DNA from 2 places in the Polaromonas sp. P4_F6 genome. Region 2 is predicted to be linked to the other one. Evidence: predicted binding sites of a transcription regulator. Region 2 holds the regulator's gene; the other holds the start of a gene.

Region 1 (7,775 bases), on a different contig from region 2:
CGATGCGCTGCGCGAACAATACCGCGGCATCTGGCGCCAGGGCCTGACCGGCCCCTGCAACTACTACCGCGCCTCGCCGCTGCGCCCTCCCCGGCCGGGCCCGCCGCACAACGACCCGGCCGCGGCCGCCGTGACGATTCCGCGCGAGATGCTGGAAGTTCACCTTCCCACCCTGGTGCTCTGGGCCATGGACGACATCGCCCTGCCGGCAGCCCTGCTGGACGGCCTCGAAGACTACGTGCCGCAAATGACATTGCAGCGCATCGCTGGTGCGACCCACTGGATCCTCCACGAACAGCCGGCCTTGGTGGCGGCCTGCCTGCGAGATTTTTTGCGCTAGCGGCCGCGGGCCTGCGCCAGCTCAATACATCGAAGGGTCGCCCTCGGGCCGGGTCTTGAAGCGCTTGTGCACCCAGTAGTACTGCGCCGGCATGGCTTCAATGTAGTCGCGCAGCCGCGCGTTCATGAGCGCGGTGTCGGCCACCGGGTCTTCACTGGGGAAATCGTCCCAGGCCGGCAGTACCTGCACCTCGTAGCCGGCGGCGGTGATGCGCGGCAGCAGCGGCAGCACCTTCGCGCGGCCCAGCCTGGCAAAGCGCGAGAGCGATGGCACGGTGGCAGTGGGCACGCCGAAAAACGGCACAAACACCGAATCGTCGGGGCCGAAATCCATGTCCGGCAGCAAATAGAGGGGCTGGCCTTCGCGCAACGCCGCGACGATGGGTTTGACGCCGGCGGCGCGGCCGAACAGCCGCAGGTTGCCGAAGCGCCGGCGCCCGCGCAGTATCCAGCGGTCCACCAGCTTGTTGGACTGGTCGGTGTAAATCGTGGTGGAAGGCCTGGGCATTTGCAGCGCCACCGCGGTCCAGGCCGCGTCCAGGCCCACAAAATGCGGCAGGAAAATCACCGTGGGCGCATTACCCGCGAGCTCTTCAACCGCGCCTGTCAGGTGCACGCGGCGCTGCACCCAGGCTTTGGGTGCATGCCACAGCCAGGCGCGGTCCAGCCAGGCCTGGGCGAAGTACACAAAAGTCTGCACATTCAGGCGGCGCCGCTCTTCGGTGGAAAGCGCCGGGAAACACAGGGCCAGGTTGGTGTCCACCACGCGCCGGCGCGCACCCACCACGGCATACAACACCCAGCCGAGCAGCACGCCCAGGCCGCGCGTCCAGGAAAGCGGCACCAGGGCCAGCAGCTGCATAAAAAGAATGCCGCCGCGGGTTACGAGCCGGCTGGCCATCTGGCGGACAGTCTTCACAGCGGTGCTTCCTTGCGTGGTGTCTTGTAGCGCGCGTAGCCCCACAGGTACTGGCCGGGCTGGCTCAGCACGATGGCTTCAATCGCGCGGTTGATCTGCGTCACGGCCTGCAGCAGCTCGGCGCGCGGCTTGCCGGCATCGTCGGGTTGGACCCCCTGGACCGCCGGCCATATCTTGAGGAAGTAGCCGCTGCCATGCGGCAAGCGCTCGCAGCTCACCGGCAGCAGCACCGCCCCGCTTTGCAGCGCCAGCCGCGCCGCCAGGGTCATGGTGTAAGCCGGTTTGCCGAAGAACGGCGCCCAGACGCCCAGCCCCTCGGGCGGCACCTGGTCGGTCAGCAGCGCCACAGCCTGGTTGGCCTTGAGGGTTTTGTGCATCAGGCGTATGCCGCTCAGGGAGGCCGGAACCACGGTGAGGTTGGCGCGGTCGCGCGCCAGGCGCTCCAGCCGCGCCAGCCAGGCCTTGCGCGCGGGCCGGTAGATCGCGGTGATGGGCCCGTACAGCTCGGCCAGCGCCTGCGGGCCCAGCTCGAAGCTGCCGCAGTGCGGGCCGAAAAAAATCACACCTCGGCCTTGCGCGAAAGCGCTTTCGGCATGGGCCTGGCCCTCCACGCGCACATTGCCCAGGCAGGATTCCGTGGCGGGCCGCATCCACAGCTTGGGCAGCTCGGCGATAAAGCGCCCGGCCTCGGCGATCGCCGGGCGGGCCAGCTCAAAGGGCAGGCCGGCCTGCGCCACATGGGCGCGGAACTGCGCGCGGTAGCGCGGGCTCAGCGCCCAGACCAGCCAGCCCAGCCCGGCGCCCAACGCATGCAGGGCGGCCAGCGGCCAGAGGGCAAAAAATCGGAACAACCAGGGCATTGATCAGGCAAAAGGGGTATTGATGGGCCAATCCAGCCGAAAAAGGGCTGTCTTATAATGGGGGCTGTCGCCGAGTTATTGAACAACTTGCAGGGCGACATTAAACCAAACTGCTAAAGCGTTCGCCGAAGCACCCCAGCCGGCAACGCGCCGACAAACTTCATGGAGTGTACGCAATGGCGAACGATTTTCTCTTCACATCCGAATCCGTCTCCGAAGGCCATCCCGACAAGGTTGCCGACCAGATTTCCGACGCGATTCTCGATGCGATCTTCAAGCAGGATCCGCGCAGCCGCGTCGCCGCCGAAACCCTGACCAACACCGGCCTGGTCGTGCTGGCCGGCGAGATCACCACCAACGCCCACGTTGACTACATCCAGGTCGCGCGCGACACCATCAAGCGCATCGGCTACGACAACACCGAATACGGCATCGACTACAAAGGTTGCGCCGTCATGGTCTGCTACGACAAGCAGTCCAACGACATCGCCCAGGGCGTGGACCACGCCTCCGACGACCACCTGAACATAGGCGCTGGCGACCAGGGCCTGATGTTCGGTTATGCCTGCGATGAAACGCCCGACCTGATGCCCGCGCCGATTTACTACGCGCACCGCCTGGTCGAACGCCAGGCCCAGCTGCGCAAGGACGGCCGCCTGCCTTTCCTGCGTCCCGACGCAAAAAGCCAGGTGACCATGCGCTACGTGGACGGCAAGCCGCACAGCATTGACACCGTGGTGCTGTCCACCCAGCACAGCCCCGACCAGAGCGAAACCCCGCACAAGATGAAGGCTTCTTTCAACGAGGCCATCATCGAGGAAATCATCAAGCCGGTGCTGCCCAAGGGCATGCTGACCAAGGACACCCGTTACCTGATCAACCCGACCGGCCGCTTCGTCATCGGCGGCCCGCAAGGCGACTGCGGCCTGACCGGCCGCAAGATCATCGTCGACACCTATGGCGGCGCCTGCCCGCACGGCGGCGGCGCCTTCAGCGGCAAGGACCCCAGCAAGGTGGACCGTTCGGCCGCCTACGCCGCCCGCTACGTCGCCAAGAACATCGTGGCGGCCGGCCTGGCCCGCCAGTGCCAGATCCAGGTGGCGTACGCCATCGGCGTGGCCAAGCCCATGAACGTCACGGTCTATACCGAAGGCACGGGCGTGATTTCCGACGAGAAGCTCTCGGCCCTGGTCAACGAACACTTCGACCTGCGCCCCAAGGGCATCATCCAGATGCTGGACCTGCTGCGCCCCATCTACGAAAAGACGGCAGCCTACGGCCACTTCGGCCGCGATGAGCCGGAATTCACGTGGGAAAAGACGGACAAGGCCGCTGCGCTTCGCGCAGCTGCGGGCCTGTAAGGCCCCGAGCGAAGCGAGCTTGTCCGGCTTTCAGCGCAGGCTCACTTCGCGCAGCGAAGTTAAGGGCCAAAGGCCCGTGCCGAAGCTAAAGAACCGATAAAGCTGCTGCACTCCGCGCTGCAGCCGGCCTGTAAGGCCGCCGGGCAAGGCGGCGTCCTACGCTGCAGCTGACCAAACGCCAGCAACATAGAGCCACCTTCGGGTGGCTTTTTCATGCCTGGCCGAAGGGCCGGTTTCTAGAATTTCGGGCAGGTTGCGCCCGGCCGGCGGCACCATTTCGAGAACGCCATCACGAAAGCTCCCATGCGAAGCACCCTCCACAAAATGGCCGCCAACGTCGCCTGCGCCTTGATCGCCGTGCTCACCCTGATCGGCATCAGCGAGCTGTCGTATGACAAATCCATGGATGCGATGGACGAGGTGGCGCAGGCCCACCTCACACGCAGCCATGTCCAGCGGCTGCTGCGCGACGTGCTCGACGCGGAGACCGGGCAGCGCGGCTACTTGCTGACCGGCGACACCATGTACCTGGAGCCCTACAAGGCCGCCATCGCGGACATCGGCCAGACGCAGGACCAGCTGCGCGAGCTGCTCGCCGCCCGCCAGGATCTGGCCGGGACGCTGTCGCTGCTGGGACGCACGGTGCAGCGCAAGCTGGCGGAGATGGACCTGTCCATCCGCATGAAGAACGAAGGCAAGGACGAGGCCTGGCGTTTTGTCCTGACCACGGAGGTGGGCAAGGAGCAAATGGACGCCATACGCAACAGCGCCGGCCGGCTCATTGATGAAACCAACCAGGACACCGCCAGGGGCTACGCGGAGGTCCGGCGTTCGCTGCTGCTCACGCGCATAGGCATCACCCTGGTGGCGACCGTCGCCTTTGTGGCCTTCTGGCTGTATTTGCGCCAGACCGCCGCCCTGGACCAGGCCGGGCAGCGCCAGCAACTGGCATTGCAGGCCGAGCGCGACCTGCTGAACGTCCAGGTCAAGGAGCGCACCAGCCGGCTGGCCGAGCTGGCCACCCACCTGCAGCAGGTGCGGGAACAGGAAAGAGAGCACCTGGCGCGCGAACTCCACGACGAGCTCGGCGCGCTGCTCACGGCCGCAAAGCTCGACATCACGCGCATCAAAGCCAGGCTGTCCGGCGAAAACGGCGACTTGCCGGCCCGCATCGAGCACCTGATTGAAACGCTCAACAGCGGCATCGCGCTGAAGCGGCGCATCATCGAAGACCTTCGCCCTTCCTCGCTGTCCAACCTCGGGCTGCTGCCGGCCCTGGAGATCCTGACGCGCGAGTTCGCCCAGCGTTCGGGCTTGAGCATCGTCACCAACCTCGAGCCGACGGAACTGGACGAAACCATACAGCTGACGGTCTACCGGCTGGCCCAGGAGGCCCTGACCAATATTGCCCGTTATGCGCAGGCGCAGAACGTGGAAATCAACCTGCTGAGCTACAAGGACTACATCATCGTGACCGTGCACGACGACGGCCGGGGCTTCGATCCGCAGGCCGTGCAGGCATCCAGCCACGGCCTGCAGGGCATGCGCCACCGGGTGGAGGCCTCGGGCGGCCACCTGGAGATCAACACCACCCAGGGCACGACCATTTCGGCCACATTGCCGCTGGTGGTGCGGCGGACCGCGGCGGCACATGTGGCGGGCGGCGCAAATGAAAGCCCGCCTCAGCCGCGCGTGTAAGGCGTCTTCCCAATATGCGGGGTATGGCCCAGTTCCTCTGAGGGCTGGCCATCGGCCTTGGGTTCGGGGATGGTTTTGTTGGTGCCTTCCCGGCCGAATTCATCGGAGGGCGTTTTTTCGGGCCGGCCTGCGGGCGTTTTTGTGCCGCCGGCCCGGCGGCTTTCCGGCGTGGCGCTGGTTCTGGGTTTCATCGCCCGTCCGTCCGAATTCATCAGGTGACAAAACTGCTGGCGGCCGCCATGCAGCCGGGCCCGCCCGCCGCGTGGGGGTTTGCCGATGCCGCCGGCAGGCCGAAATCCTTGCCGGACACAGGAAAAGGCCAGGGATGGCGCGACCGGGCCGGCTCGGCCGCCGGCTCCCGCACCGGGCGCATGGCACGGCTGTCCTGGGCTTCTTCGCGTGGAAAACTGTCTAGAAACATGGTGATGCCGGGTCCGGCCGTGAATGAAGAGGATTTGACTTTAGGGGCCGGCATGGGTGGCAGGTCGTCAGCGGCAGAGGAATTCCGTGTAGGACAAGCTCGGATCGGGTGCATGCCCGGCATCCAGGCCCAATCCCTTGGCGCCGAGGTGGCAACGGGGGCCCAGCTCACGCCCATAGCTTCCCGCTCCACACTTGAAAACAGGATTTTCCAGCCCGCTGCCTTGAAAACACCCCGAATTGCCCCTATGATTAGCACTCGATGGTATTGAGTGCTAACAAGGCCTCGTCAATCCACCAAAGTTAACAAGCACCCACTTTACGCGGGTGCTTTTTGATTCCCAAAACCCAGTGTTCTCAAACAAGGAGCTCTCATGAAACTTCGTCCTTTGCACGACCGCGTGATCGTCAAACGCGTGGAAAACGAAACCAAAACCGCTTCCGGCATCGTCATTCCCGACAGCGCCGCTGAAAAGCCTGATCAAGGCGAAGTGCTGGCCGTTGGCCCAGGCAAGAAGAACGACAAGGGCGAACTGAGCCCCGTGGGCGTCAAAGTGGGCGACCGCGTGCTGTTCGGCAAATACAGCGGCCAGACCGTCAAGGTCGACGGCGACGAACTGCTCGTCATGAAAGAAGAAGACCTGTTTGCAGTGGTTGAAAAATAATTCGCAACGCGAATTATTTTCGTCGAGGCTAACTTCGCGAAGCGAAGTTAAAGGCCGAAAGGCCCGGCCGGAGACAAAAGTAAATCTTCACCACAAACCCCTTATTAACTGAATTCTGGAGAATTAAACATGGCAGCAAAAGACGTCATTTTCGGCGGCGAAGCCCGCGCCCGCATGGTCGAGGGTGTGAACATCCTGGCCAACGCCGTCAAGGTAACCCTGGGCCCCAAAGGCCGTAACGTGGTTCTGGAGCGCTCGTTCGGCGCCCCCACGGTGACCAAGGACGGTGTGTCCGTCGCCAAGGAAATCGAACTGAAGGACAAGCTGCAGAACATGGGCGCGCAGATGGTCAAGGAAGTCGCTTCCAAGACCTCCGACAACGCCGGCGACGGCACCACCACCGCCACCGTTCTGGCACAAGCCATCGTCCGCGAAGGCATGAAGTACGTTGCCGCCGGCATGAACCCCATGGACTTGAAGCGCGGTATCGACAAGGCCGTGCTGGCTCTGACCGAAGAGCTCAAGAAGGCTTCCAAGCCCACCACCACCTCCAAGGAAATCGCCCAGGTCGGCTCGATCTCCGCCAACTCCGACGAATCCATCGGCAAGATCATTGCCGACGCGATGGACAAGGTTGGTAAGGAAGGCGTGATCACCGTGGAAGACGGCAAGTCCCTGCAAAACGAACTCGACGTCGTCGAAGGCATGCAGTTCGATCGCGGCTACCTCTCCCCTTACTTCATCAACAACCCTGAAAAGCAGTCCGCGCTGCTGGACAACCCCTTTGTGCTGCTCTACGACAAGAAGATCAGCAACATCCGCGACCTGCTGCCCACCCTGGAGCAAGTCGCCAAGGCCGGCCGTCCGCTGCTGATCATCGCCGAAGAAGTCGAGGGCGAAGCCCTGGCAACCCTGGTGGTGAACACCCTGCGCGGTATTCTGAAGGTCGTGGCTGTCAAGGCTCCCGGCTTCGGCGACCGCCGCAAGGCCATGCTGGAAGACATCGCCGTCCTGACCGGCGGCAAGGTCATCGCTGAAGAAGTCGGCATGTCGCTCGAAAAAGTGACGCTGGCCGATCTCGGCCAGGCCAAGCGCATCGAAGTGGGCAAGGAAAACACCATCATCATCGACGGCGCCGGCGCCGCTGCCGACATCGAAGCACGCGTCAAGCAAGTGCGCGTCCAGATCGAGGAAGCGACCAGCGACTACGACCGCGAAAAACTGCAAGAGCGCGTGGCCAAGCTGGCCGGCGGTGTTGCCGTGATCAAGGTCGGCGCTGCCACCGAAGTCGAAATGAAGGAAAAGAAGGCCCGCGTGGAAGACGCGCTGCACGCCACCCGCGCAGCCGTGGAAGAAGGCATTGTGGCCGGCGGCGGCGTCGCGCTGCTGCGCGCCAAGCAGGCTGCTGGCGCCATCAAGGGCGACAACGCCGACCAGGACGCCGGTATCAAGCTGGTGCTGCGCGCCATTGAAGCCCCCCTGCGCGAAATCGTCTACAACGCAGGCGGCGAAG
Region 2 (7,775 bases):
TTCCTGTCACCCGAGGAATTCGACGGCATGGTGGCGCGCGACGCCTTCCTGGAATGGGCCCATGTGCACGGCCACCGCTACGGCACCTCGCGCCAGACCATTGAGGAGCGGGTGGCCCACGGCGCCGACGTGATCCTGGAAATCGACTTCCAGGGCGCCATCAACATCAAGCGGATTTTTTCCAATGCGGTGCTGATCTTCATCCTGCCGCCCAGCTGGGAAGAATTGCGCTCCCGCCTGCAGCGGCGCGGCGAGGACAGCCCCGAGGTCATCGAGCTGCGGCTCAAAAATGCCGCCCTGGAGATGGCTCAGGCCCGGGAATTCGACTTCGTTATAATCAACGAGTTGTTTGAGCGGGCGGTTTTCGACCTGAAAACCATTGTGCATGCCCAGCGGCTCAAGTTTTCGGCCCAGCGGCGTGCCCGTGCCGAGACCTTCCAGGCCCTTCAAATTCCCTGATTTCAGCGCTTTTTCCCTTATCGATCACACCGGAGATCACCATGGCCCGCATTACCGTCGAAGATTGCCTCGAGAAAATCCCGAACCGCTTCCAGCTGGTGCTGGCCGCCACCTACCGCGCGCGCATGCTCAGCCAGGGCCATGCCCCCAAGATCGAAAGCAAGAACAAGCCCGGCGTGACCGCCCTGCGCGAAATCGCCGAAGGCAAGATCGGCCTGGAAATGCTGAAAAAAGTCCCCACCTGAGACACCGTTCAGCTTCGCAAAAAGCACCGAATATCGGTGCTTTTTTCATTTTCACCCCCCAAAAGTCCATTTTTTTCACGTTTTATTCATGCCGCGATACATTTAAGGCATGAGCGCCATGCTTTCGCCTGTTGTTGCCAGCAAATCGACCCCGGCCGCCGCCAACGCCGCGGCCGCGAGTTTTGCCGCGCTCACGGCCAGGCTGGACTACATGAGCGCCGCCGACATCGACAATGTCCGCCGCGCCTACCGTTTTGCCGACGAGGCCCACCTGGGCCAGTTGCGCAACAGCGGCGAGCCCTACATCACCCACCCGATCGCCGTGGCGCAGCAGTGCGCCGAATGGAAGCTCGATGCGCAGGCCCTGATGGCGGCGCTGCTGCACGATGCGATTGAAGACTGCGGCGTCACCAAGCCCGAGTTGATAGACCGCTTCGGTGCCCCGGTGGCCGAGCTGGTGGACGGGTTGACCAAGCTCGAAAAGCTGGAATTCAATACCCGCGAGGAAAACCAGGCCGAGTCCTTTCGCAAGATGCTGCTGGCCATGGCGCGCGACGTGCGGGTCATCCTGATCAAGCTGGCCGACCGCACCCACAACATGCGCACGCTGGGCGATGTGCCGCGCGCCAAGTGGACGCGCATCTCGCGCGAAACCCTGGACATCTACGCCCCTATCGCCCATCGCCTGGGCCTGAACACCACCTACCGCGAACTGCAGGACCTTTCCTTCCAGCACCTGCACCCCTGGCGCTACGCCACCCTGACCAAGGCGCTGCAAAAGGCGCGCGGCCGCCGCCGCGACGTGATCAAACGGGTGCAGGGCGAGGTCGAATCGGCTTTTTCCAATGCGCAGGTGCCCGTGGTCATCTCGGGGCGCGAGAAGACGCTGTATTCCATCTACCGCAAGATGGACGAAAAACACCTGTCCTTCGCCCAGGTCACCGACCTCTACGGCTTTCGGGTCGTCGTGAGGGACCTGACCGCCTGCTACACGGCCATGGGCGTGCTGCACCAGCTCTACAAACCGCTGCCCGGCAAGTTCAAGGACTACATCGCGATCCCCAAGATCAACGGCTACCAGTCGCTGCACACCACGCTGGTCGGCCCCTTCGGCACCAACATTGAGTTCCAGATGCGCACCGAGGCCATGCATGTGGTGGCCGAGTCCGGCGTGGCGGCCCATTGGCTCTACAAGGCCACCGACCCGGACAGCGACGCCTCGCAGCGCCTGGGCACGCAGTGGCTGCAGTCGTTGCTCGACATCCAGCAGGAAACGCGCGACGCCGCCGAGTTCTGGGACCACGTCAAGATCGACCTGTTCCCCGAGGCGGTGTATGTGTTCACACCGAAAAGCCAGATCATGGCCATGCCGCGCGGCGCGACCATCGTCGACTTCGCCTACGCCATCCACAGCGACGTGGGCCACCGCGCCGTGGCCGCCAAGGTCAACGGCGAGCAGGTGCCGCTGCGCTCCGAGTTGCACAACGGCGACGTGATCGAGATCATCACGGCATCGGTTTCCAGCCCGAATCCGGGCTGGCTGGGCTTTGTGCGCACCGGCAAGGCGCGTTCCAAGATTCGCCACCACCTCAAGACCATGGCGCTGTCGGAATCGCAGGACCTGGGTGAAAAAATGCTGGCCCAGGCGCTGCGCGCCGAGGGCATAGAGCGCGAGCGCCTGCCCGAGGACGACGAGGCCCACCACGCCACCTGGGAAAAAATCCTGCGTTTTACTGGCAACCGCTCGCGCGCCGACCTGCTGACCGACATCGGCCTGGGCAAGCGGATCGCCAGCATGGTTGCCAAGCGCATCGTGACCCTGCTGGCCGAGACCGGCGAAAAACCCAATGCGCTCTTGATGAGCCGCGAGCGCTACACGGCCCACGAGTCGGTGTCGCAAGGCGGCCTGGTGATAGACGGCAGCGAAGGCGCCTCGGTGCAGTTCGCGCCCTGCTGCCGGCCCATCCCGGGCGACGGCATCGTCGGCTACCTGGGCCGCGGCGAGGGCCTGGTGATACACACCGACGACTGCGCCGTCGCCAAGCGCCTGCAGCACCGCGACAGTGAACGCTTCATCGCGGTCGACTGGTCGGACGAACCGGTGCGCACTTTTGAGACCAACCTGCTGGTCACGGTGTCCAACGGCAAGGGCGTGCTGGCCAGGGTGGCGGCCGCGCTGGCCAGCGCCGAAGCCGACATCACCCACGTCGACATGGAGCAGGAACCTTCGCACGACGCGACCGACCTGCGCTTTGGCGTGGCGGTGCGCGACCGCGTCCACCTGGCCTCCGCCCTGCGTAGCGTCAAGCGCACGCCTTCAGTCTTGAGGGTTCAGCGCGCCAAATCAACCGGTTAGAACGGCTCTTAGGGGCAGTTAGCCGGCCGTGCGCTCATCGGGCGCCGGGTAGTCGACCTTGAGCACTTCCAGCGTCTGCACGCCTTGCGGCGTCACCAGGCTGACCTCATCGCCCACGCGCGACTTGAGCAGCGCCCTGGCCACGGGCGATATCCAGCTGATCTGCCCCAGGGCGCTGTTGGCCTCGTCGATACCGAGTATGGTCACGACGCGCTCGACGCCCTCGTCATCGGCATAGGTCACGGTGGCGCCGAAGAAGGCCTGGTCACTGCCGTGGTGGATGGAGGGATTGCTGACTTCCGCTATTTCCAGCCTTTTTGTCAGGAAGCGGATGCGCCTGTCGATTTCGCGCAGGCGCTTTTTGCCGTAATGGTAGTCGCCGTTCTCCGAGCGGTCGCCGTTGCTGGCGGCCCAGTGGACAACCTCGACCATCTTGGGCCGCTCGTTGTCTATCAGGTCCAGCAGCTCGCCGCGCAGGCGCTCGTAGCCCTGCGGCGTGATGTAGTTTTTGCCCCCGCCGGGCAGGGGCGCGAGCGCGGGCTCATCGTCCTCGGACTCGTCGGTTTCTTTGGTAAAGGCTTTGTTCATGCTCCGGCCACCTTAGCATTCATGGCCGCCAGCCGCGAATGCCCCTAAAAATCTTCCATCCTCAGGACCAGGGGATTGTCAGGCGTGTAGCTCGTGCCCGCCACGACCAGGTCGGCGGCCCGCGCGTGGATCATCTCGGCATCCAGCTCATAGGCTTTTTTCAGGGAGTCTCCCGGCGCGGCGCCGAAAAACTCCTGCATCACCTCGCGTGAAATCTTCACGGGAATCGCCTGGCCCGCATGCGAAATCCCAAAACTGAGCCACTCGCCGTGGTCCTCGACCTTCAGTGCTTCCATGTCTCTCCTCCGGAATGAGCATCCAGAATAACGGAGCACCCGCCGGCCGTACAGCCCATCCGGAGTCGCGGAGCCCCAGGAAAACCACTAAAACCCAGGCAGAAAGAAAAATAGCCTAGAGGGGTGAGCCTCTAAGCTATTGAAATCACTAATGAAAGTGGTGCGGCTGGCAGGAATTGAACCCACGACCCCTTGGTTCGTAGCCAAGTACTCTATCCAACTGAGCTACAGCCGCTAAGCCTCAAATTATAGCTTATTTAAATGGTAGGGCGTGAGTGACTTGAACACTCGACCAAAGGATTATGAGTCCTCTGCTCTAACCAACTGAGCTAACGCCCCACACAAGAGGGAGATTGTAAGGGTGTCTGAGGCCTGTTCTCGGGCCTACTTGCTGTGGCTGAGCGCGGTACTGACCAGTTTGGAGGTGATATCGACAATCTGGATCATTTTTTCGTAGGGCATGCGCATGGGGCCTATGACACCCAGCGTGCCCACGACCTGGCCGTCGACTTCATAGGGCGCGGTCACCACCGAGAGCTCCTGGTAGGGAATGACCTGGCTTTCGCCGCCTATGTAGATGCGAACACCCTCGGCGCGGCTGGAGACATCGAGCAGGCGCATCAGTTGCGCCTTTTGCTCGAACAGGTCGAACAGCTTGCGCAGGTTGCCCATGTCGCCGGAGAAATCGCTGACGGCCAGCAGGTTGCGTTCGCCGGAGATCACGACCTCGTCGCGCGATTCGATGGCCTCGGAGCTGACCTTGACCGCGGCCTGCATCAAGGTGGCGATCTCGCCGCGCAGCGCCTCGACTTCGTTTTTCAGGCGCTCGCGCACTTCCTCGATGGCCATGCCGGCGTAGTGTGAATTGAGGAAATTGGCGGCCTCCACGAGCTGCGACTGGGTGTAGTCGGCCTCGGTGAAGATGACCCGGTTCTGCACGTCGCCATCGGGCGACACGATGATCACGAGAAAACGTTTTTCCGACAGGCGCAAAAACTCGATATGGCGAAACACCGAGGTCCGGCGCGGCGCCATGACCACCCCGACGAATTGCGACAGGCTGGACAGCATGTGCGCCGCGTTGCTGAGCACCTTCTGCGGCTGGTCGGGCGCCAGCCGTGGCGCGCCTATCTGGCCGGCGGCGGCGAACGGGTCGCGCTGCGTGGTCAGCATGGTGTCGACGAAGAGGCGGTAGCCGCGCGCCGTGGGAATACGGCCGGCCGAAGTGTGCGGGCTGACGATCAGGCCGAGCTCCTCGAGGTCGCTCATGACATTGCGTATGGTGGCGGGGGACAGCTCCAAGCCCGAGGCCTTGGACAGCGTGCGCGAACCCACCGGTTGCCCGTCGGCAATGTAGCGCTCCACCAGCGCCTTGAGAAGCAACCGCGCACGATCATCAAGCATGCCGACATTCTACGAAGCCTGGGCCGGATGTTGTGATGTAATTTGCCGATGAAGTCGCAATTCCGCCATGTCGCCCTGATCGGCAAGTACCACGCGCAAGGTTCCCGGTCGGCGCTGGAGGATATCGCGCATTTCCTGGGCACCCAGGGCTGCGAGGTGGCGATAGAGCAGGACACCGCCAGCAACACCGGCCTTACGCAATTCCCGACGCTGGACGCGGCCGGCATAGGCGCCCAGTGCGACCTGGCCCTGGTGGTCGGCGGCGACGGCACCATGCTGGGCATAGGCCGGCTGCTGGCGCAGTTCGGCATCCCGCTGGTGGGCATCAACCAGGGCCGGCTCGGCTTCATCACGGACATCGCCTTCGAGGGCTACCAGAACACGCTGATTCCCATGCTGCGCGGCGAGTACGAGGAAGACCGCCGCTGGATGATGCAGGCCAAGGTGGTGCGCGACGGCCGCTGCGTCTTCAGCGCCACCGCCATGAACGACGTGGTGGTCAACCGCGGTGCGACCGCCGGCATGGTCGAGCTTCGCGTGGAGGTGGACGGCCGCTTCGTGGCCAACCAGCGCGCCGACGGCCTGATCATCGCCTCGCCCACCGGCTCCACGGCCTATGCGCTGTCGGCCGGCGGCCCGCTGTTGCACCCCTCGATTGCCGGCTGGGTGCTGGCGCCGATTGCGCCGCATACCCTGTCGAACCGGCCCATCGTGCTGTCCGACTCGGGCGAGATCACGATTGAAATCGTCGCCGGCCGGGACGCCAGCGCCAATTTCGACATGCAGTCGCTGGCCAGCCTGCTGCACGGCGACCGCATCACCGTCAGGCGTTCGGAGCACCAGATGCGTTTTCTCCATCCCAAGGGCTGGAGCTACTTTGACACCTTGCGCAAAAAACTCCACTGGAATGAAGGCGGGGCCTGACCGGCCCGCATCCACCTTATGAGCCTCAAAAGCATCTCGCTTCGCGATTTTGTCATCGTCCACGAACTCGAGCTGGACCTGTCCGGTGGGTTCACGGTGCTCACCGGTGAAACCGGCGCCGGCAAATCCATCCTGATCGACGCGCTGCAACTGGCGCTGGGCGCGCGCGCCGACGCCGGTGTGGTGCGTGAAGGCGCGGCGCGCTGCGAGATCAGCGCCGAATTCGACAGCCCCCCAAGCCTGGCCCCCTGGCTGGAACAGGCCGGCTTCGACGGCGGCGACACCCTGCTGCTGCGCCGGACGGTAGACGCGCAGGGCAAAAGCCGCGCCTGGATCAACGGCAGCGCGGCCACCGCCACGCAGCTCAAGGAGATCGCCGACCAGCTGGTCGACATCCACGGCCAGCATGCCTGGCAAAGCCTGACGCGCCCCGACGCGGTGCGCGGCCTGCTGGACTCTTATGCGGACGTGTCCACGGACGAGCTCTCGCGCCGCTGGCAGCAGTGGCGCCTGGCGCAAAAGACCCTGGTGGAAGCGCGCGATGCCCAGGACAGCCTGCAGCGCGAACGCGAGCGCCTGGCCTGGCAGATCGGCGAAGTGGACAAGCTCGCGCCCGGCGCCGAGGAGTGGGACGAACTCAATGCCCAGCACGGGCGCCTGTCGAATGCCCAGGCCTTGCGCGACGCGGTGCAGGCCGCCGTCGACGCCCTGCAGGAGTCCGACGACAACGCCAACGCGCTGCTGGGCCGCGCGATCACCGCATTGCAAAACCAGGCGCACATAGAACCCGAATTCAAGGCCATGATCGAGGTCCTGAACGGCGCGCTGGCGCAGATGGAAGACACCGTGCACTCGCTTAACGGCTATGCCCGCCATGCCGAGCTGGAGCCGCAGCGCCTGGCCGAGCTGGACGAGCGGCTGTCGCTGTGGGTCAGCCTGGCGCGCCGCTACAAACGCACGCCGGCCGAGCTGCCGGAGTTGCTGGCCTCCTGGCAGGCCGAGCTGCAAAAACTCAATGCCGCGGCCGACCTGGCCCAGCTGGAAAAGAACGAGGCCCAGGCCAAGGCAGCCTACCTCGAGGAAGCCGGACAGGTGTCCAAGGCCCGCGGCAAGGCCGCGCCCAAGCTCGCCAAGGCCATCACGCAGGCCATGCAGGGCCTGGGCATGCAGGGCGGCAAATTCGACGTGGCGCTGGCCAGCCTGGAGCAACCGGCCCAGCACGGCCTCGAACAGGCTGAATTCCTGGTGGCCGGCCACGCCGGCAGCACGCCGCGCCCGGTCGGCAAGGTGGCCTCGGGCGGCGAGCTGTCGCGCATCGCGCTGGCCATTGCCGTCACCACCAGCCAGCTCGGCCAGGCCGAAACCCTGATTTTTGACGAGGTGGACTCGGGCGTGGGCGGCGCCGTCGCCGAAACCGTGGGCCGCCTGATGAAGCAGCTGGGCAAGGACCGCCAGGTCATGGCCGTGACCCATTTGCCCCAGGTGGCGGCCTGCGCCGACCAG

Evidence for each region. The regulator HrcA, encoded in region 2, represses chaperone genes, less so after heat shock. The targets are predictions, from matches to a motif close to TTAGCACTCNNNNNNNNNGAGTGCTAA.
Region 1: the regulator HrcA is predicted to act here: its motif matches at 5,850-5,876, upstream of AC1DUN_RS12380 (co-chaperone GroES).

Annotation. Positions count from the first base shown of each region.
Region 1 is NZ_JBFUJQ010000004.1:148,646-156,420, reverse strand. Features, by position in the region: gene AC1DUN_RS12415 (alpha/beta fold hydrolase) at 1-340, shown strand, start outside; gene AC1DUN_RS12410 (lysophospholipid acyltransferase family protein) at 362-1,258, opposite strand; gene AC1DUN_RS12405 (lysophospholipid acyltransferase family protein) at 1,255-2,118, opposite strand; gene metK (methionine adenosyltransferase) at 2,295-3,479, shown strand; gene AC1DUN_RS12395 (CHASE3 domain-containing protein) at 3,783-5,177, shown strand; gene AC1DUN_RS12390 (hypothetical protein) at 5,162-5,368, opposite strand; gene AC1DUN_RS12385 (hypothetical protein) at 5,389-5,598, opposite strand; gene AC1DUN_RS12380 (co-chaperone GroES) at 5,972-6,262, shown strand; gene groL (chaperonin GroEL) at 6,392-7,775, shown strand, end outside.
Region 2 is NZ_JBFUJQ010000001.1:98,275-106,049, forward strand. Features, by position in the region: gene gmk (guanylate kinase) at 1-459, shown strand, start outside; gene rpoZ (DNA-directed RNA polymerase subunit omega) at 501-704, shown strand; gene AC1DUN_RS00525 (RelA/SpoT family protein) at 814-3,060, shown strand; gene greB (transcription elongation factor GreB) at 3,079-3,648, opposite strand; gene AC1DUN_RS00535 (hypothetical protein) at 3,693-3,944, opposite strand; tRNA gene AC1DUN_RS00540 (tRNA-Arg) at 4,103-4,179, opposite strand; tRNA gene AC1DUN_RS00545 (tRNA-Ile) at 4,207-4,283, opposite strand; gene hrcA (heat-inducible transcriptional repressor HrcA) at 4,329-5,348, opposite strand; gene AC1DUN_RS00555 (NAD kinase) at 5,397-6,272, shown strand; gene recN (DNA repair protein RecN) at 6,291-7,775, shown strand, end outside.